Regions from separate parts of the Terrabacter koreensis genome, predicted to be linked through region 3. Evidence: predicted binding sites of a transcription regulator. Region 3 holds the regulator's gene; each other region holds the start of a gene.
What was found. Region 3 encodes HrcA, which represses chaperone genes, less so after heat shock. Its sites were predicted from a motif close to TTNGCACTCGNNNNNNNCGAGTGCNAA; they were not measured.
Positions count from the first base shown of each region.

Region 1: groL (chaperonin GroEL) is a predicted target of HrcA. The motif match lies at 5,250-5,276, and genes of this name have one in related genera.
Region 2: groES (co-chaperone GroES) is a predicted target of HrcA. The motif match lies at 1,733-1,759, and genes of this name have one in related genera.

Region 1 is NZ_BAAGQU010000004.1:486,652-493,418, reverse strand. It holds gene ACYVNR_RS05015 (hypothetical protein) at 29-3,268, shown strand; gene groL (chaperonin GroEL) at 3,461-5,092, opposite strand; gene ACYVNR_RS05005 (HIT family protein) at 5,307-5,726, opposite strand; gene ACYVNR_RS05000 (hypothetical protein) at 5,800-6,366, opposite strand; gene ACYVNR_RS04995 (MBL fold metallo-hydrolase) at 6,529-6,767, shown strand, end outside.
Region 2 is NZ_BAAGQU010000001.1:36,731-43,614, forward strand. It holds gene groL (chaperonin GroEL) at 1-1,138, opposite strand, end outside; gene groES (co-chaperone GroES) at 1,286-1,582, opposite strand; gene ACYVNR_RS00160 (class I SAM-dependent methyltransferase) at 1,817-3,058, shown strand; gene ACYVNR_RS00165 (SRPBCC family protein) at 3,299-3,802, opposite strand; gene ACYVNR_RS00170 (ArsR/SmtB family transcription factor) at 3,799-4,128, opposite strand; gene ACYVNR_RS00175 (PfkB family carbohydrate kinase) at 4,187-5,011, opposite strand; gene ACYVNR_RS00180 (nucleoside hydrolase) at 5,011-6,417, opposite strand; gene ACYVNR_RS00185 (glycoside hydrolase family 3 N-terminal domain-containing protein) at 6,416-6,884, shown strand, end outside.
Region 3 is NZ_BAAGQU010000004.1:1,425,704-1,432,587, reverse strand. It holds gene ACYVNR_RS09420 (16S rRNA (uracil(1498)-N(3))-methyltransferase) at 1-708, opposite strand, end outside; gene dnaJ (molecular chaperone DnaJ) at 728-1,861, opposite strand; gene hrcA (heat-inducible transcriptional repressor HrcA) at 1,946-2,989, opposite strand; gene ACYVNR_RS09405 (DUF3097 domain-containing protein) at 3,229-4,113, shown strand; gene ACYVNR_RS09400 (CHAP domain-containing protein) at 4,117-5,808, opposite strand; gene ACYVNR_RS09395 (aldehyde dehydrogenase family protein) at 5,983-6,884, opposite strand, start outside.

The DNA.
Region 1 (6,767 bases), 940 kb from region 3:
GTCTTGTCGGGATACTCGTTCCACGCCCATGCCACCCCAACGGGGCGCAGTGCTCGAGCAGCTGCGAGGTGCCATGCAGGGTCCGACGAGGACTGAGTACCACCGACGTGGCCTGCGCGCGGAGCGAAGGCGACTTCGCGGCTCGATCTTCTCGTTGGCGCTGCTCGTCCCGTTGCTCTGGCTCGGCGCGCTGGGCACGCCGACGCACGACGAGCTCGTGGCGGCGACCGGCATCTCGAGCGTCCTCGTCACGGCGATGATGACCTACGTCCTCGTGTCGATCGAGCGCAGCGCGGGACGCGACGCCGACTCCTGGTGGTCCGTGGCCCGGATCCCCCAGCTCGTCTTCGGGGTCGACCTCATCGTGCTGGTGATCTGGGCCGCCCCGTGGGCTCGGAATGCGCTTGTGGCTGGCAGCTCGGGGCAGTGGCTGCTTGTCGTCTCGGGGTGGATGATCACCATCTCCCTGGTCATTGGAGTCGTCGCGCTCGTCCGGCTCGACCTTCGCGTGACGATCGACCAGGTGGAGGCACGCTCGGAGCAGCGACGCGCCGCAGCAGCAGAAAGCGCCCCACCGGACCAGGCCGATCCCTCTCATGCGACGGAAGACGCAGGCCGGAACGATGTCGCCGGGGGCGGGGAGCCGGCAGCGCACGGTCGCGAGGTCGTCGCCTGCTCCGGAGGCGGGATCCGCGCCTCCGCCTTCGTCCTCGGCGGGCTCAACGCGATGCAGGACCGCGCCATCCAGGACCCGAAGAGGCCTGAACCGAGCCTCGTGGCGGTGAGCGGTGGCAGCTACATGGCCGCAGCGATGGGACTGCTGCGTGGCTGGTCCCCGACGGGATCCCCCGACGGCTCTCCGAAGGTGCCGTGGACCGCTGCCTTCAGTCTCCGATCCCCGGAGCTGCAGCGTCTCCGGCGGCACACCCGCGACCTGGTCGAACCTCGAGCCGAGGTCGTCTCGGCCTTCTTCCAATGGCTGCTCGGGGCCCTGGTCAACCTGTCGGTGCTGTTCGGCGCCGTGACACTGCTCGGCTCCGTCATGGGCTGGGTCACGAGACGGGCCTCCGCGTTGTCGTACGCCCGGTCGCAGCTGACGTGGGCGATCCCCTCGTGGGTGCTCTGGCTGCTCGCCGGGCTGGCCGCGGGAATCGTGCTCGCCACCATGAACGTGTGGATCCGGCAGACCCGACGCGACGCGCCCAGGGACCCCGACGCCCGGACGGTGTCCGGGCCGGGCGCCGAGAGCACCCGGCGCGGTCTCGGCCTCGCGCTGCTGGCCACCGCGTTCGTCTTCGTGGCCGTCCCCGGCGCCGTCACGGGGCTGAGCGCCCTCGCCGCCAACAACCAACCGACGCCAGCGGTCGCGCGCGTGATCCACGTCATCGGACTGACGGCGGAAGATCAGTGCGACCGGGCCGCTGCTGAGTCGGTGCTCCTGGCCGCCAGGGCCGCCCGGGCGGACGCAACCCTCAGCCCGGGCGAGAAGAGGTCCTTCGACGCCGGTGCCTGTGGCTTCGTCACCACCGTCACTCTTTCGGGGAACCTCGAGGAGTGCGTCTCCGGCGCGGCGGCAGCCTGTCCACGTTCCGACGAGCAGTGGCGCGCACTCGGGGCGGCGACGCTCGACGCGGCAGGTGACGTCAAGCGCACCGGCGTCGCCCAGTGGGCACTGCTCGGGGCGGTCATCAGCTCCGTCGTAGGGCTGATCCGCGGCGGCATGATCTCTCCGGGAGACGGCGAAAGCCGCCTCGTCGGTCGGCTGAAGCGCACCGTCTTCGCCTGGGTCCCCATGCTCCTGTTCGGCCTCGTCCTGCTCTGGGTCGTTCTCGTCGCCGTCTTCGGCATCGTGACGGACCCGAGCTCGATGAACAGGGGGTGGCGTTACGCGTTGCCGCTGGCCGGGCTGGTGTGCGCGATCTGGGTCGATGCCAACGTCACCTCGCTGCACGGCTACTACCGCCGACGCCTCGCCCACGCCTTCGCGGTGCGTCGGACGCCTCCCGGGTCAGCTGGGGAAGGCGTCGCACCACTGGACGAACAGGCGTACTACTCCTTCGCCGACCTGCGTCCAGACCGTCAGGCAGGCCCCGCTATCCCGTTGTCCATCGCGACCACGGCGAACATCCGCGCCTACGACGAGGCGCCGACCCGCCGGGGTGGCATCCCGTTCGTCTTCTCCCCTGACGTCGTGGAGCTCGCGCTGCCCGACGACGCGCCACACCGCCTCGACAGTGCCGCCTACGCTGCTTTCGCCGGACGCGGGAGGACGACGATCATGTCGGCCGTCGCCATGAGCGGCGCAGCCGTCAGCCCGATGGCGGGACGCTACTCGAAGGCGATGTCCCCCTTCCGGCTGCTTCTCACCGCCCTCAACATCCGCGTCGGCGTCTGGGTGCCGAACCCGCTGTGGTTCGGCGACGAGTCGATCCGGGCCACGACGGTCGGCGAGTACCTCACCCGCTGGCCGGCGGCGCCGTGGCTCGACAGCCGGCCGGGCATCGGCCAGGTCCTCAACGAGGCCGCCGGTCGGGGCTCCCTCCTCGACCGCTGGATCTACCTGACCGACGGCGGCCACCTCGACAACACCGGCCTGGTGGAGGCCGTCCGGTCCCTGCAGCGGCCGTGCAGCCACACAGGGCAAGCATCGGAAGGTCAGCCGGCAGTGGGCGGCACGGTGATCGTGTTCGACGCGAGCAACGACCGCGAGGGCACCTGGGCCGCTGTGGGCGATGCGCTGTCGGTGATCGCCTCGGACCTCGGCGTCGTCCTCACCCTCGACGACGAGGCACAGCGCGGCACCATGCCGGGAACGGGCGCGGACCAGCGCCCTGCTGCCCGGTGGTGGCGCAGCACGCCGAGCGACGCGCCGCCCGACTACGCCCGCATATACGTCGCTCCGGAGGCGGGCATCCGCGTGCTCGTGGTCAAGGCGGTCCGCCCCGGAGACCTGGCCTCGGTGGTGCTCCCCGAGGCCGTGCGCTCGTTCGCGATGCGACATGCCGACTTCCCTCGCGCGGCGACCACGCGTCAGGACTTCGGCGACCTCGAGTTCGAGGCCTACCGGCAGCTCGGCTGGTGGTGCGCGACCGAGGGGCTGTGCCTCCTCGACCGCGTCCGGCCGATCGCCTCGGCCCGGGCTGGGTCAGCGGAGTCGTCGCCGACCGAGACGTCGGTCGGCTCGCCTGCGCGCGGCACGCCGCAGCGCGGCTCGACAGAACCCGGATCATCAACGGGTGGCGAACCGGACGACCCCGGAACCGCCTGACCTCAGCGGAGCCGCGCGCCATGTCGTGCTCACACACGGTACCCCGAGGGGCGTCAGTGTTGCCCACGAGGCAGACGCCGAGGCGTCGCTTTCGGGGTGGCCTTTTTCAGCCCCGAGGACCGCATGCCGAAGGGCGGCTCCCCGTGGGGAACCGCCCTTCGGACGTGACTGCGTCGCGTGGGGCAGCTGGGCTCAGAAGCCCATGCCGCCCATGCCACCCATGTCGTCGCCACCCGGCATGGCCGCAGCGGCCTTCTCGGGCTTGTCGGCGATGACGGCCTCGGTCGTGAGGAACAGTGCGGCGATCGACGCGGCGTTCTGCAGCGCCGAGCGGGTCACCTTGACCGGGTCGATGATGCCGGCGGCCAGCAGGTCGCCGTACTCGCCCGTGGCGGCGTTGAGGCCGTGGCCGGCCTCGAGACCGCGCACCTTCTCGGCCACGACTCCACCCTCGAGACCGGCGTTGATCGCGATCTGCTTGAGCGGGGCCTCGGTCGCGACGCGCACGATGTTCGCGCCGGTCGCCTCGTCACCCTCGAGCGAGAGCTCGTCGAGCGCCTTGGCGGCCTGGATGAGAGCGACGCCACCACCGGCGACGATGCCCTCCTCGACGGCAGCCTTCGCGTTGCGGACGGCGTCCTCGATGCGGTGCTTGCGCTCCTTGAGCTCGACCTCGGTGGCCGCGCCCGCCTTGATGACGGCGACGCCGCCGGCGAGCTTGGCGAGGCGCTCCTGGAGCTTCTCACGGTCGTAGTCGGAGTCCGACTTCTCGATCTCGGCCTTGATCTGGGCGATGCGGCCCTCGATCTGCGAGCGGTCCTCGGCGTCCTCGACGATGGTCGTCTCGTCCTTGGTGACGACGACCTTGCGAGCCTTGCCGAGCAGGTCGAGGGTGGCGTTCTCGAGCTTGAGACCGACCTCCTCGGAGATGACCTGGCCACCGGTGAGGATGGCGATGTCGGTGAGCATGGCCTTGCGGCGGTCGCCGAAGCCCGGGGCCTTGACGGCGACGGACTTGAACGTGCCCTTGATCTTGTTGACGACGAGGGTCGCGAGGGCCTCACCCTCGATGTCCTCGGCGATGATCAGCAGCGGCTTGCCGGACTGCATGACCTTCTCGAGCAGCGGGACGAGGTCCTTGATGCTGCCGATCTTGCTGTTGGCGACGAGCACGTAGGCATCGTCGAGGACGGCCTCCATGCGCTCGGTGTCGGTGACGAAGTACGCCGAGATGTAGCCCTTGTCGAAGCGCATACCCTCGGTCATCTCCAGTTCGAGACCCATGGTGTTGGAGTCCTCGACGGTGATGACGCCTTCCTTGCCGACCTTGTCCATCGCCTCGGCGATGAGACCGCCGATCTCCTCGTCGGCCGCCGAGATGCTGGCGGTCGAGGCGATCTGCTCCTTGGTCTCGATCTCCTTGGCCTGCTCGAGCAGACGGGCGGAGACGGCCTCGACGGCCTTCTCGATGCCGCGCTTGAGGGCCATCGGGTTGGCACCCGCGGCAACGTTGCGCAGGCCCTCCTTGACCATGGCCTGGGCGAGGACGGTCGCCGTCGTCGTGCCGTCACCGGCGACGTCGTCGGTCTTCTTGGCAACTTCCTTGACGAGCTCCGCGCCGATCTTCTCGTACGGGTCGTCGAGCTCGATCTCCTTGGCGATCGAGACACCGTCGTTGGTGATCGTGGGGGCGCCCCACTTCTTCTCCAGCACGACGTTCCGGCCCTTCGGGCCGAGGGTCACGCGGACGGCGTCGGCGAGGATGTTCATCCCACGCTCGAGCCCGCGACGCGCCTCTTCGTCAAACGCAATGGTCTTGGCCATTCGGGTGGTTCCTCCCACGCGAATCGAAAGGTGGTGGGCCGCATGACGCCCGCGACGGACGGGACCGGTCTTCCCAGCTCACGTCGCTGCGAACCCAGCCCCTCGGCAGGCGGCCCATATTTCTGTCACTCCCACGGGGAGAGTGCTAACGCCATTATTGGCACTCTCGGGGTGCGAGTGCAAACAAAACGACGCACCCCCGGGAGGCCGGGGCTCACCCGGCAGGCTCGAGCGCCGCGGCGAGCCGGGCGGCATACGCGGCGGACTCCTCCTCGGAGGCGTACTTCGTGCGCGGCCAGAAGAAGCCGCGCAGGCCGTCGCCCTTGGTGCGCGGCACCACGTGCACGTGCAGGTGCGGCACCGACTGGCTCACCACGTTGTTCATCGCGACGAACGAGCCCTGTGCCCCGAGCCCGCCGACGACCGACGCCGCGAGGCGACGCGCGGCGCCGAGGAGTCCGGCGTGCAGGTCGTCGGGCAGGTCGAGCAGCGTGTCGACGTGCACGCGCGGCACCAACAGGACGTGGCCCTTGAAGACGGGCCGCCGGTCGAGGAAGCCGACGAAGTCCGGCTCGTCGAGCACCCGGTCGCTGGGCAGGTCACCGGCGACGATCGAGCAGAAGACGCAGTCCATGGCGACAGGCTGCCACGCAGCGCGGCCCCCGTCGCGCAGGCGTCGACGGGGGCCGCGGTGCGGTGGCGCCGGGTCAGCAGATGATGAGCAGGAAGCAGCCGCCGTCGGACGGCGTCGGGCTGCTCGTGGGGGTGGGCTTGGGCGAGCTCGGCTTCGGCTTCGGGCCGCCCCTGGTCGGCGACGGGCTCGGAGCCGCGGTCGACGACGACGGGGCCGGTGACGTGGGCGCGGGGGCCGGCGGAGGCGCCACCGTGGAGGTGGACGTCGGGTCGGGCGCCGGCGCCCGGGTCGTCGGCACGGTCGACGTGGCATCCGAGGCAGGCTGGACGACCGCGGTCGCGGGAGCCTGGGTCGAGGACGTGCCGGGCGTCGCCGCGGTGCTGGACGTGCCGGGCGCGTCGGCCGTGCCGTCGGACGTGCCCCAGCCGTCCTCCGACGGCGTCTCGGCGAAGTCCGAGCCGGGCACGTCGGGGAAGACGCCGGCGCTCATCGCCTCGTCGCGCCAGCTGTCGCCGGACCAGAGTGCGACGGCTCCGGTGGCGAGCAGGGCGAACGCGGCCAGGGCTGCCGCGATGACGACTCGACGACGACGTCGACCACCCGGTCCGGGCCGGAAGTCGGTGGAGGGCTCGAAGGACATGGCTCACCAACGTAGAGGAACCGGGCCGGGATCGCCTGTCCGGAGCAACCGCCGGGCAGCGGCACTACGGTGGGACCGTGCCCGAGGAGACATGGATCACACCGAGGACTCCGTCGTGACCGTCGGCGGGGGCGCGGCCGCCCCAGGACGCAGGGTGGGCACGTGACCGCCACCCACGGCTTCGTCGAGGTGGCCGACCGGGTCTTCGTCGCGCGCTACCGGCAGTGGGACGTCAACGTCGGCCTCGTGCTCGGCCGCGACGGGGCCGTCGTCATCGACACCCGCGCCAGCGACCTGCAGGGCCGGCAGGTGCTCGACGACGTGCGCCGTCTCGGGCGTGACATCGAGGTGCGCCACGTCGTCAACACGCACGTCCACTTCGACCACACCTTCGGCAACGC
Region 2 (6,884 bases), on a different contig from region 3:
CGACCTTGATGACGCAGACGCCGCCGGCGAGCTTGGCGAGACGCTCCTGGAGCTTCTCCTTGTCCCAGTCGGAGTCGGTGCGCTCGATCTCGGCCTTGATCTGGTGCACGCGGCCGGCCACCTCGGACTCGTCGCCGTTGCCGTCGATGATCGTCGTGTTGTCCTTGGTGAGGACGATGCGGCGGGCCTGGCCGAGCACGGTCAGGTCGGCCTGGTCGAGCTTGAGGCCGACCTCCTCGGCGATGACCTGGCCACCGGTGAGGATCGCGATGTCCTGGAGCATGGCCTTGCGGCGGTCGCCGAAGCCGGGGGCCTTGACGGCCGCCACGTTGAACGTGCCGCGGATCTTGTTGACCACGAGCGTCGAGAGGGCCTCGCCGTCGACGTCCTCGGCGATGATGAGCAGCGGCTTGCCCGACTGCACGACCTTCTCGAGCACCGGGAGGATCTCCGCGACCGCGGAGATCTTGCCCTGGTTGATGAGCACGTAGGCGTCCTCGAGGACGGTCTCCATGCGCTCCGTGTCGGTGACGAAGTAGGCCGAGAGGTAGCCCTTGTCGAACTGCATGCCCTCGGTGAACTCGAGCTCGGTGGCGGTCGTCGAGGACTCCTCGACGGTGATGACGCCGTCCTTGCCGACCTTGTCGAACGCCTCGCCGATGAGGCCGCCGAGGGTGGCGTCCTGGGCGGAGAGGGTCGCGACGGAGGCGATCTCGTCCTTGCCGTCGACCTCGCGGGCGTTCTCGAGGAGGCGGTCGTTGACCGCGGTGACGGCTTTGTCCATGCCGCGCTTGAGCGCGGCCGGGGCGGCGCCGGCGGCCACGTTGCGCAGGCCCTCCTTGACCATGGCCTGGGCGAGCACGGTCGCGGTCGTCGTGCCGTCACCGGCGACGTCGTTCGTCTTGGTCGCGACCTCCTTGGCGAGCTGGGCGCCGAGGTTCTCGTAGGGGTCCTCGAGCTCGATCTCGCGGGCGATGGTCACGCCGTCGTTCGTGATCGTGGGGGCACCCCACTTCTTGTCGATGACGACGTTGCGGCCCTTCGGGCCGAGCGTCACCTTGACGGCGTTGGCGAGCGCGTTGACGCCGCGCTCGAGCGACTTGCGGGCGGAGTCGTCGAACTCCAGCTGCTTGGCCATGGTGTTCCTTTGGCTCGGGTTGCTTTGCGGTTCTTGGGGATTCCGGGCGGATGCGATCGTGCCCGGTCAGGCGAGGGCCGAACGAGGCGCACCCCGGGGAGACCCCAGCGGGGCTCACCGGGGTGCGTCACGGCATACGGCGTCGGGTCAGCCGACGATCGCGAGGACGTCGCGCGCGGAGAGGATGAGGTACTCCTCGCCGCCGTACTTGACCTCGGTGCCGCCGTACTTGCTGAAGATGACCTTGTCGCCGACCTTGACGTCGAGCGGCACGCGCTCGGTGCCGTTGTCGTTGAAGCGGCCGGGGCCGACGGCGAGGACCTCGCCCTCCTGCGGCTTCTCCTTGGCGGTGTCCGGGATGACGAGGCCGGACGCGGTGGTCTGCTCGGCCTCGAGGGACTTGACGACGATGCGGTCTTCGAGCGGCGTGATGGAAACCGACACGGTGGTGACCTTCCCTTCGGGACAGTCGAAAACTGGATTGCGGACTGTGGGCTCTCGAGACTGGTCGCCGTCGCGGGGGTCGACCTCCCTCGAGGAGGACGCTGGCACTTCCGGGTGGAGAGTGCCAACAGGAAGAAATCTAGGTTTCGGTTAGCACTCGGTCAAGTCGAGTGCCAGAATCCGTCGCGCGTCGCCCCGAGCGGGTCGGACCGTCCTCGCTGGCAGGATGTGCGCATGGACGCCGCCATGGTCGATCGCCTCGCGACGGGTGAGGGCTGGGCGCTGCTCCAGTCGCTGCCGCCCTACGACGAAGCCGGGTCGCTCCACCTGCAGGACCGCCTCCGCGAGGCGGGCTTCGCGGCCGACCTCGTCGCCGCCGCGATGACGCAGTCGCGGCTGCGGTCCCGCGGCACCGAGAAGTTCGGCGACTTCGCGGCCGGCATGCTCTTCACGGCCGACGGTCTCGAGCAGGCGACCCGGCTCGCGATCGCCGCCCGGCACGCGCACCGCTACGTCAGCGCAGGGGTCCGCGAGGTGCACGACCTCGGGTGCGGGCTCGGCGCCGACGCGATGGCCTTCGCCGGCCTCGACCTCACGGTGCACGCCGTGGACGCGGACGACGCCACGGCCCGCGTCGCCGCCGTCAACCTGCGGCACTGGCCGTCGGCCCGGGTCACCCACGGGCTCGCCGAGGACGTACGCCTGCCGCCGGGTGACGCCCACCGCCACGTCGGCGTGTGGCTCGACCCCGCCCGCCGCGTTCGCGGAGTGGCCGACGTGCAGGGCCGCACCAAGCGAGTCTTCTCGCTCGATGCCATCTCGCCGTCGTGGTCGCAGGTGCTGGCCTTCGCCGATGCCGTGCCCGCGACCGGCGCGAAGCTCTCCCCCGCCTTCCCCCACGGGTCCGTGCCGCGGGGGGCGGAGGCCCAGTGGACCTCCTGGCACGGCGAGGTGCTCGAGTGCGCCGTCTGGTGGGGCCCGCTCGTGTCGACGACCGGGCGCACCGCCGCGGTGTGCACCGAGACGTCGACGTCCGTCGTCACCGAGGACGACGCGGGCGACGGCGCGCACCGCCCCGTCCTGGGCTCGGTCAACGAGATGGGCGAGTGGCTCTACGAGCCCGACCGCGCCGTGATCCGCGCCGGCCTCACCGGGGCCCTCGTGTCGGCCGTCGAGGGGACCGAGCTGGCCACCGGCGTGGGCTACGTGACGAGCGCGGTGGCGCGCGACCTGCCGTGGGCGCGCCGGTTCCGCGTGGTCGAGGCGATGCCGCTGTCGACGAAGCGACTGGCCCGCTGGCTGCGCGACCAGGGCCACGACCGCGTCACCATCAAGAAGCGCGGCGTCACCCTCGACGCCGACGTGCTGCGGCGGCAGCTGAAGATGACCGGCCGCGGCAAGGGCGGGTCGGAGGCGATCCTCGTGCTGACGCGCGTCGGCGGCGCCCAGGCCGCCGTCGTCGTCACCCCCGCCTGACCGACCTCACCGACCCCCCTCGAGTGCTCAGTTCCCAACCCCAAGCCCCAGTCGAGTGCTCAGTTCCCAACCCCCGGCCCCGGTCGAGTGCTCAGTTCCCAACGCCAGGCCCCGGTCGAGTGCTCAGTTTCGTGACGGAGGGGCGTCGGGAAATGAGCACTCGACCAATGGGTGGTGGCTGCGCGGCTGTCTCCTGGGCGAGGAACTGGGCACTCGACCCACGGGGTCGGCTCACGGGCCTCACTGACGGCCGAGGCCCGACGAGGCGGCGTACAGCGGGTGCAGGGCGCTCCACGTGGCCTCCCAGTCCGGCATCGCAGCACCGGACAGGTCGGCGTCGAGCCGACGCACGTAGGTGTCCCAGCCGGCGGCGTACCCGGCCGCCTGACCGGGTGAGAGTCGCTCGTGCCGCAGCGTGAGACGCGCCCCGTCGCCGTCGCCGGCGATGCCGACCGTGACGAGGCTGGCAGCCTCCCCCACCGGCCACTCCCAGACGAGCCGACCGGGGGCTGCGCACTCGACGACCCGGCACACCGGGGTGTCGGCGTCGTCGAAGTGGATGGTGAAGGCGCCACCCTCGCGCAGGTCGCCCGACACCGGGGCGAACCACCGCGCAAGCCGGTCGGGGTCGGTGCAGGCCTGCCAGAGGTCGTCGACCGTCGTCGCGTAGTGCCGCTCGAAGACGACGGCCACGGCGTCGTCGCTGCGCTCTATCCGGCCCAGCACCTGCAGCAGCTCATTCATCCCTCATCCTGTCGTCTGGCCCGCGCGCCGCGGGCGATCTCGGTGTCGAGTGCGTCGAGTCGCTGCCCCCAGAACGAGCGGACCTCGCGGCACCACTGCTCGACCTCGTCGAGCGCGCCGGGCACCAGGCGGTAGACCCGCCGCTGGGCGACCGCCTCGGCCTCGACCACGCCGGCGTCGCGCAGCACCCGCAGGTGCCTCGAGATGCCGGGCCGGGCCGTGTCGAAGAGCGCCGCGACGTCGCCCGCCGTCAGCTCCTCACGCGCGAGGTGCTCGACGATCGCGCGACGCGTCGGGTCGCTCAGTGCCTCGAAGGTCCCACTCACGCCCCAAACGTAACTTGTCGGTTACGTAACCGTCAAGATACACACGGCTCTGGTCGAGTCAGAGGGCGGCGTCGGGCTGGGCCCCGGCCCAGCGCACCGCCTCGGCGCCGGCGCGGTTGGCCGCCTCGAGCGCCGCCGCGTCGTCGGCTCCTGCCGCCAGGGCGGCGGCCAGCGCCCCGCAGAACGCGTCGCCCGCGCCGACCGTGTCCACCACGTCGCCCGCACCCACAGGTATGCCGTCGACCTGGTGCTCACCCCAGCGGGCCCCCGCCTCACCGAACGTGACGAGCAGCGAGCCGGGCACGAGGTCGGAGTCGGCGAGCTGCCGCATCTCCGACTCGTTGACGACGACGGGGTCGCACACGGCGACGGCGTCCCAGAGCAGGGGCGCGTACGGGGCCATGTTGAGCACGACCCGGGCACCCGCCCGGCGCGCTGCGAGCGCCGTCCGGGCGACGGTGTCGAGCGGCACCTCGAGGGAGCACAGCAGCACGTCACCCGGGCCGATCCCGACCGATGCCACCGCCTCGTCCCGCACGAGGCCGTTGGCGCCCGGCACGACGATGATGGTGTTCTCGCCCGCGTCGTCGACGGCGATGTACGCGGTGCCCGTCGGCGCCTCAGGGTCACGCGTCACGGCCGTCCCGATGCCGGCGGCGTGCAGCCGAGCCAGGTAGGCGTCTCCGGCCTCGTCGGCGCCGACGGCGCCGACCATGACGACGTCTGCCCCCGCGCGGCGGGCCCCCATGGCCTGGTTGCCGCCCTTGCCGCCGGCGAACCGTCCGTCCGCCTCGCCGAGCAGGGTCTCGCCGGGCAGGGGGTGCCGCTCCACGCGGGTCACGACGTCGACGTTGAGCGAGCCGAGCACCACCACGCGACCCATCAGCGCTGCCCCACGCGGCCGAGCAGGGTGTCGGCCCACAGCCGGGCGTAGCGGCCACCGTCGACGCCGAGGGCCACGTCCACGCGGACCGGGGCCTCACCGTGCGGGTCGTGCTTGATCGCCCCGCTCCAGTCGCGGCGGTCGACGATGGTGCGCCCCCGCGACCAGTGGCCCGCGAGCTCGACGCGGATCGGCAGCACCTGGGTGCGCAGGGCCTCGCGGTCGATGACCGCGCAGACGGCACCGGCGTCGCCGATCGTCGCGTCCTGGCCGCCCAGCCGCTCGCGCTGGAAGTCCATCAACCGGCCGCCCAGCTCGGCCGGCCCGCGCCCGCCGACGGCGACGAGCTCGGCCGCCGCCTCGGTCGAGATGACCGGGTCGTAGAACACGTCGAGGCCGTACATCGTGACGCGGATGCCGAGGTCGGCCGCGACATCGAGCGTGACCGCAGCGGCCTCGGGGTCGTGGAAGACGTTGAACTCGGCCGACGCCGTGGCGTTGCCGACGTTGGCCGCTCCGCCCATGAAGACGATCTCCGAGATGCCCGCCGCCACGTCGGGGTAGGTGCGCAGCAGCAGGGCGATGTTCGTCAGGGGGGCGAGGGGCACGAGGGTGACGGGGCGGCCGGCGACGGCGGCCTCACGGCATACGTCCCGGAGCAGCTCCACGGCATGGCGAGGGTCGGGCGCGAGCGAGGGTGCGGGCCACCCGAGGTCGCCCATGCCGTCCTCGCCGTGGACGTGTCGGGCGTGCAGCGGCGGCTCGAGGAGCGGCCGCTCGGCGCCACGCGCGACGGGCACGTCGGCGCGGCCCGCCGTCTCGAGCACCGTGAGCGTGTTGCGCACGACGTCGTCCACGGGGGCGTTGCCGCCCACGCACGACACCGCGCGGAGGTCGAGAGCCGGGTGCAGCGCTGCGAGCAGCAGGGCGCACGCGTCGTCGACGCCGGTGTCGACGTCGAGCACGACGGGAGTGGGTTCGGTCGTCACAGCGGCAACGTACCGGGTGGTGCCGTGCCCCGTCGCCGGGCCACCGTGGTCGCGGCGGGGCGCACGGAGCGTCGCACCGCACCCACGGCCCCACGAAGCTCGAGGCGGGGCGAGATAGGGTCGGATGATGCGCCAGAGCCCCAGCCGACGCCGCCTCCCGACGACCGTCCGGAGGCTCGCCACGCTCGCCGCCGTCGTGTCGACGGTCGCCGCCTGCTCGTCCGCGCCCACGTCGACCAGCACGTCGACCAGCACGTCGAGCAGTGCGGCCGGCTCCTCCGCCACCTCGCCCAGCAGCACCACGAGCCCGACGCCGTCGACCACGTCGAGCCGCGCGACGACCACCACGCCGACGCCCTCCCCCACTGCGACGGTGGGCGGCTCCACCTCCTGTGCCCCGAGCATCGTCGCCCGCATGGACGCCGGCGAGCGCGCCGGTCAGCTGCTCATGGTCGGCCTCGACACGGGGGCGCGCCGCACGAGCCTCGATGCGCTGGTCGCCAAGCGCCACCTCGGCGGCGTGGTCCTCCTCGGCGGCTGGTTCAACGGCGCCGACCGCGTCCGAGCGACGACGCGACACCTCGCGAGCCTGGCCTCCGACCGCGCCACGGCCGGCCTCGGTCTCTTCCTCGCCGCCGACCAGGAGGGCGGCCAGGTGCAGCAGCTGCGCGGCGACGGCTTCACGCGTATGCCGTCGGCCCGCGTCCAGAACCAGGGCTCGCCGGGCGAGCTCACCGCCGACGCCACCCGCTGGGCCGACCAGCTGCGCGCTGCCGGCATCAACGTCAACCTGGCCCCGGTCGCCGACACCGTGCCGACGTCGGTCGGCCGCGCGAACGGTCCCATCGGGCAGCACGACCGGCAGTTCTCGAGCGACCCCGAGC
Region 3 (6,884 bases):
GCCCGCAGGACCGGCGGAGGACGCCCGCAGGATCGTCGAGCCGAGGCGCACGGGCCGCGCCCCGGCCCCACGAAGGGCCTCGACCTCGCGTTCGCTGATACCGCCCTCGGGGCCGACGACGAGGAGCACGTCGCCCTCGTCCGGCAGCTCGACCGTGGCGAGCGGCTCCGTGGCGTCCTCGTGGAGCACGAGCGTCAGGGCCGACTCGCCCACCCGGGCCACGAGCGGTGCGAGCCCGACCGCGGGGGACGTGAGCGGCATACGTGAGCGGCGGGACTGCTTGGTCGCCCGGGTGACCACGGCCGCCCATTTCGCCAGCGACTTGGCGGCGCGTTCGCCACGCCACACCACGACGGAGCGTTCGGCCTGCCAGGGGACGATCTCGTCGACTCCGAGCTCGGTCGCCGCCTCGATCGCCTGCTCGTCGCGGTCGCCCTTTGCCAGCGCCTGGACGAGGACGAAGCGGGTCGCCGGCGCGGGCTCGTCGACGACCTCCAGCACCGTGCCGCGCACCGACGAACGGTCGACGTCGGTGGCCTCGAGCAGCACGCGGCGTCCGGCCCCGTCGGCGACGAAGTAGCGCTCCCCCACCCGCAGGCGCACCACGGCCCCCGCGTGCCGGCCCTCGTCGCCGTCGAGCAGCAGCGAGGCGCCCTCGACCGCTGCCGCGACCGAGGACGGCTTACCGAGGAAGAGCTGGTGCGTCACCGGGCACCCATCGCGCGGGTCACTTCTCCTTGAAGGCGTCGCGCAGCTTGCCGAAGAGGCCCTTGTTGGCCGGGGCGAGGCGCCCCTCGGGGCGCTCCTCGCCACGCAGCGCGGCGAACTGGCGCAGCAGCTCCTGCTGCTCGTCGGTGAGGCGCGTGGGCGTCAGCACGTTCGCGTGCACGAGCAGGTCGCCCCGCCCACCGTGGCGCAGGTGCGTGACCCCGAGACCGCGCAGCGTGAGGACGTCACCGCTCTGGGTGCCGGGCTTGATCTCGAGGTCCTGCATGCCGTCGAAGGTCGAGAGCTTGAAGCTCGTGCCGAGCGCGGCAGCCGCCATCGGCAGCTCGACGCTGCAGTGCAGGTCGTCGCCGCGGCGGGTGTAGGTCTCGTGGTTGACCACCCGGATCTCGACGTAGAGGTCGGCGGCGGGACCGTTGCCCGGGCCGACCTCGCCCTCGCCGGTGAGCTGGATGCGCGTCCCCGTGTCGACGCCGGCGGGCACCTTGAGCTTGAGCGACCGGCGGGTGCGCACGCGCCCGTCGCCGGAGCAGTCGTGGCAGGGGTCGGTGAGGGTCGAGCCGTAGCCCTGGCAGTTGACGCACGGACGCGAGGTCATGACCTGGCCGAGGAAGCTGCGCTGGACCTGCTGCACCTCGCCGGCGCCCTTGCAGATCGGGCAGGTCTGCCGGCCGGTGCCCGGCTCGGCACCGTCGCCGCCGCAGCGGTTGCACCCGACGGCGGTGTCGAGGGTGAGCTCCTCCTCCGACCCGAAGACGGCCTTGGCGAGGTCGATGTCGAGGCGCACGAGGGCGTCCTGCCCGCGCTGCATGCGCTGGCGCGGGCCTCGCGTTCCGGCGGCCGCCCCGGCTCCGAAGAAGGCGTCCATGACGTCGCTGAACGAGAAGCCGGCACCCGCGCCGAAGCCGGCGCCGCCGCCGCTGGCGAACGGGTCGGCGCCCATGTCGAAGGACTGGCGCTTCTGCGGGTCCGACAGCACGTCGTAGGCCTGCGACACCCGCTTGAACTCCTCCTCGGCCTCCGGGCCGGGGTTGACGTCGGGGTGCAGCTTGCGGGCGAGCCGACGGTAGGCCTTCTTGATCTCCTCCTGGCTCGCGTCGCGCGAGACACCGAGGACGGCGTAGTAGTCGTTCAAGCTGGGATTCCTTCGGTGCGTGGTGTTTTCGGGACGGCGCAGCAGTGCACCGGCGTGTGCGGTCTGGTGGTCGGGTCGGTCGGGTCAGGTGCCCGCGTTGTCGTCGAGGATCTCAGAGACGTAGCGGGCGACGGCACGGACCGACGCCATCGTCGTGGGGTAGTCCATGCGGGTCGGGCCGAGCACGCCGAGGCTGGCGACCCGCTCGGAACCGGACCCGTAGCCCATCGACACGAGAGAGGTGCTCTGCAGGCCGGTCACCGGGTTCTCGGAGCCGATGCGCACCGAGACGAGGTCGGGGTCGTCGCCGAGCTGACCGAGCAGGCGCAGCAGCGTCACGTGCTCCTCGAGCGCCTCGAGGATCGGCCCGATGGTGCGCGGGAAGTCCGCACCGGCCCGGGCGAGGTTGGCCTGGCCGGCGAGCACGACGCGCTCCTCGCGCTCCTCGACGAGGGCGTCACCGAGGGCCGAGACGACCGCCTTCATGGCGGCGCGGTCGGCCTCGTCGGTCTCGTCGACGAGGCGCCGCAGCTGCGTGGCCGCCACGGTGAACGGGACGCCCGCCGCGACATCGTTGATGCGGGTGCGCAGCGAGGAGACCAGTGCCTCGCCGTCGGCGTCGGACAGGACGCGGCCGGTGTCGACCACGCGCTGCTCGACGCGCCCGGTGTTGACGATGAGGACGATCATGAGGTGCGAGGAGCCCATCGGCACGAGCTCGATGTGCCGCACCGTCGACCGGGTCAGCGACGGGTACTGCACGACGGCGACCTGACGGGTCAGGCTGGCGAGCAGCCGCACCGTGCGGTCGACGACGTCGTCGAGGTCGACGGCGCCCTCGAGGAACTGGCTGATCGCGCGCCGCTCGCCGGACGAGAGGGGCTTGACGGCGCTGAGCCGGTCGACGAAGACGCGGTAGCCCGCGTCGGTCGGAACCCGCCCGGCCGACGTGTGCGGCGCGTGGATGAGACCCTCCTCCTCGAGCAGGGCCATGTCGTTGCGCACGGTCGCCGCGCTGACACCGAGGTGGTGGCGCTCGACGAGCGCCTTGCTGCCGACGGGCTCGGAGGTGTGCACGTAGTCCTGCACGATGGCGCGCAGCACCATCAGCCTGCGGTCCTCGCTCATCACGTACCTCCTTCACGGTTCGGCCACCGGCGCGGACGTGTCGGCGGGCCGGTGTGCCACGGGGCCGGCCGCGGCACGCTGCACCGGCACCTCGACTGGCACTCTCGGTCAGCGAGTGCCAAGTCTACGACGAGACGCGCCGATCTCCGATTTCATCCAACCGTATGCCGCCGGGGACCCGTCGACCCGCCCGCGTGGCGCCCGGCGGTGGCCGACCCGGCGGCATACGCTCGCTTGTCGTGTCCTCCAACGACCGTTACGGATCCGACGTGCTGAGCGGTGACTGGCGTGCCCCGCGGCGCGGCCGGTCGACGCCGACCCCTGCCGAGCCCGACCTCGTGGTCGAGGAGGTCGAGACGGGCTGGGTCGGTGCCGTCGTGCGCGTCGAGAAGGCGGGCGGCATGCACGTCGTGCACCTCGAGGACCGGCGGGGCCGCACGAAGGCGTTCCCGCTGGGTCCCGGCTTCCTCGTCGACGGCTCGCCCGTCACCCTGACACCGCCCCTGGCCGCCGCCGGTGCGGCGTTGGCCGAGGCGCGCCGGGCCGCCTCGCGCACCGCGAGCGGCTCGGTGGCCGTGGCCGGGGCTCGGGCGAAGGTGGCGAGCGGGTCGCGCATCTACGTCGAGGGCCGCCACGACGCAGAGCTGGTCGAGAAGGTGTGGGGCGACGACCTGCGCGTCGAGGGCGTCGTCGTCGAGCTCATGGACGGCGTCGACGACCTGGCGGGCATCATCGCGGAGTTCCAGCCCGGCCCCGGCCGGCGCCTCGGGGTGCTCGTCGACCACCTCGTGCCCGGCACGAAGGAGGCCCGCATCGTCGAGCAGGCGAGGTCGCTGCCCGGCCTCGCGCAGCACGTGAAGATCCTCGGCCACCCGTACGTCGACGTGTGGCAGTCGGTGCGCCCCGAGCGGCTCGGGTGGCAGCAGTGGCCGGTCATCCCGCGCGGCACGTCGTGGAAGCACGGCATCTGCGCCGAGCTCGGCTGGGCGCACACGAGCCAGGCCGACATCGCGAACGCGTGGAAGCGCATCCTCGGCACCGTGCGCACCTACGCCGACCTCGAGCCCACCCTGCTCGCGAGCGTCGAGGAGCTCATCGACTTCGTCACCGAGCCGGGCGCCTGACCCCTACTTCTTCACGTAGCCCTGCACGTCGACGACGACGTTCGTCTGGGCGGTCGAGTGCACCGTGATGGTGCCGTCCGCCGCCACGGGGACGATGACCCAGTTGGTCCTCGTCCGCGCCGTCGGCACGGTGAGGCTGGGTGACGCGGGCCGGGCCGCGCCCGTCGGGTAGGCGGTGAGGGCCGTCGTGGTGGTCGGGCCGACGGCCGTGAGGGTCACCGAGACGGCGCCGACGCCGACCGTCGGCACCCCACCGCGACCGAGCACTGCGACGGTCGTCGTCGACCCGGCCGCCACCTTCGCGGCGGGTGCACCCACGCCGGTGCGGGTGTCGACGATGCGGGCCGGAGCGAGCGCCACGTGGTCCGCGCCGGTCCTGAACCAGCCCACGACGTCGACGAGCAGGTCGGTCTGGGCGGTCGAGTGGATCGTCACCTTGCCGCCGGTCCCGAGCCGCGTGACCACCATCCCCGTCATCGAGGCGGTCGCGTCGTAGCCGACGTGCGCGGTCACCGGCCGGGCCGACCCCGTCGGGTATGCCGTGAGCCAGCCGGCCGCGGAGGGTGCGGCGGCCGAGACGTCGAGGGCCACCGCCGACGCGCCGGTCGCGGGCACGACACCCGCACCGGCGACCGGGAGGTCGACCGTCCCCCCGGCCGGGACGCGCACCTTGGGGGCGCCCAGACCGCTGCGCGTGTCGAGCACGCGGGTCGGGGTCACGGGCACGAGGTGACCCGTCGTCGGGTACCACCCCACGACCTCGGCCAGCAGGTGCGTCGTGGCCGAGGCGTAGAGGCGCACCTTGCCGTCGGTGCCCAGCCGCGCAGGCACGAGCTCGCTGACGGTGGCCGCGGCGCCGAAAGACACGCTGCGTGAGCCGGGGCGCGCTGCACCGGAGGGGTAGGACGTGAGGTAGCCGGCGGCCGCCGGCCCGGTGACCGTGACGTTGAGCACGGCCGTGCCGACCCCGCCCGCCGGGATGCCCGCCCGGCCGCTCACCTGGACCGCGACCGACGTCCCGGCCGCGACCTTGGCCGCCGGGGCGCCGAGTCCGGTCCGGGTGTCGAGCACGCGGGTGGGCGCGACAGGCCGGTAGACGTCGGGGTCGACGACGGTGACGCCCTGGTCCTTGAGGTGGATGAAGCCGTTGGGCCACTTGCCACCGGTGCGAGTGACCTTGCGCCACCTGAACTCGCCGCCCCAGTTGTCCTCGGAGACGAGGATCTCGTCGGCGGAGTACACGCGCTCGACGTAGGCGACGTGACCGGTTGCCGAGAAGGAGGTGTTCCACCAGGCGACGGAGCCGACCGCGGGGTCGTCGTTGGTGCGGTCGGCGAAGGCCGGGCCCCAGTTGTAGGCGTTGCCCGACAGCGTCGACGGCTTGACGTTCGGCAGGCCGTTCTGGACGAGGCGGTAGGCGACGTAGTTGGTGCAGTTGTGCCCGGTCGACTGGCGCCACCAGCTCGTCGTCGCGTTGGTCTTGTAGCCCGCGTGGGGGTAGCCGGCGGTCTGGCACGGGTCGTAGCCGGTGCAGAGGACGATCCACTCGGCCGAGCTGGCCGGGGCTGCGAGGCCCACGGAGCCGGCGAGCAGCGAGAGAACGGTCACGAGCAGTGCCACGGCCCTGGACCGGACGCGGCCGCCTGGCGTCGCGGGGCGACCGGTCTGCTCGTCGGAGTGGCGCGCCAGTCGCATGTGGGTCTCCCGTGCTCGCCGAGGCTGCTCCGGGAAATCTAGGACATTCGAGCCACGCGATCACTGGTTTCGCAGAAATCCCTCGCGACACGCGGGTGGATGTGCGCCCCATCCGTCACCGACTGTGCTAATGACAGCGATGTCATTCGCAAGCCCGTCGCGCCGCCTCGGCCCTCAGCGGCGACGGCGCCCGGGTGACACCACCCGGTCGATGACCTGCTCCTTGAACCGGGTGAACGGCGGGCGGATCCACGCCGTCGTGTCGGGGCGCGTCGGCATCGTCAGCACGGCCTTGGCGTGCGAGAAGAGCTCGACGGACCGCTCCCCGTGGTAGGCGCCCATCCCGCTGGCCCCCACTCCCCCGAACGGCAGCTCCGGCACCGCGAGGTGCGCCAGCGGGATGTTGAAGCCGATGGCTCCCGAGGAGGTCTCACGCACGAAGCGCTCGCGCACGACGGCGGAGGGGGTGAACACGTAGAGGGCGAGCGGCTTGTCGCGGCCGTTGACGAGGGCGATGGCGGCGTCGAGGTCGGCGACCGGGACGAGCGGCAGCACGGGCCCGAAGATCTCGTCACGCATGACGGCCTCCTCGGGGTCATCGGGGTCGGCCACCTCCACGAGGGTGGGCTCCAGGTAGCGCGTGGCCGCGTCGGACCGGCCCCCCGCCACGACCCGGCCGCCGTCGAGCAGCCCGGTGAGCCGCTCGAAGTGCCTCCCGTCGACGATCCGGCCGTAGTCGGGCGACGACGCCGGGTCGTCGCCGAAGGCCTCGCGGATCGCTTCCACGAGAAGCGGCTTCAGCTTCGCGAGGGTCTCCGGAGTGGCCACGACGTAGTCGGGCGCGACGCAGGTCTGCCCCGCGTTGGTGAACTTGCCCCAGACGAGGCGCCGGGCCGTGACGGGCAGGTCGGCGTCGTCGGCGACGTAGGCCGGGGACTTGCCGCCGAGCTCCAGCGTCACGGGCGTGAGGTGCGCCGCGGCCGCCTCGAGCACGATCCGCCCGACCGTCCCGTTGCCCGTGTAGAAGATGTGGTCGAAACGCTCGGCGAGGAGCGCGGTGGTCTCGGGCACCGCGC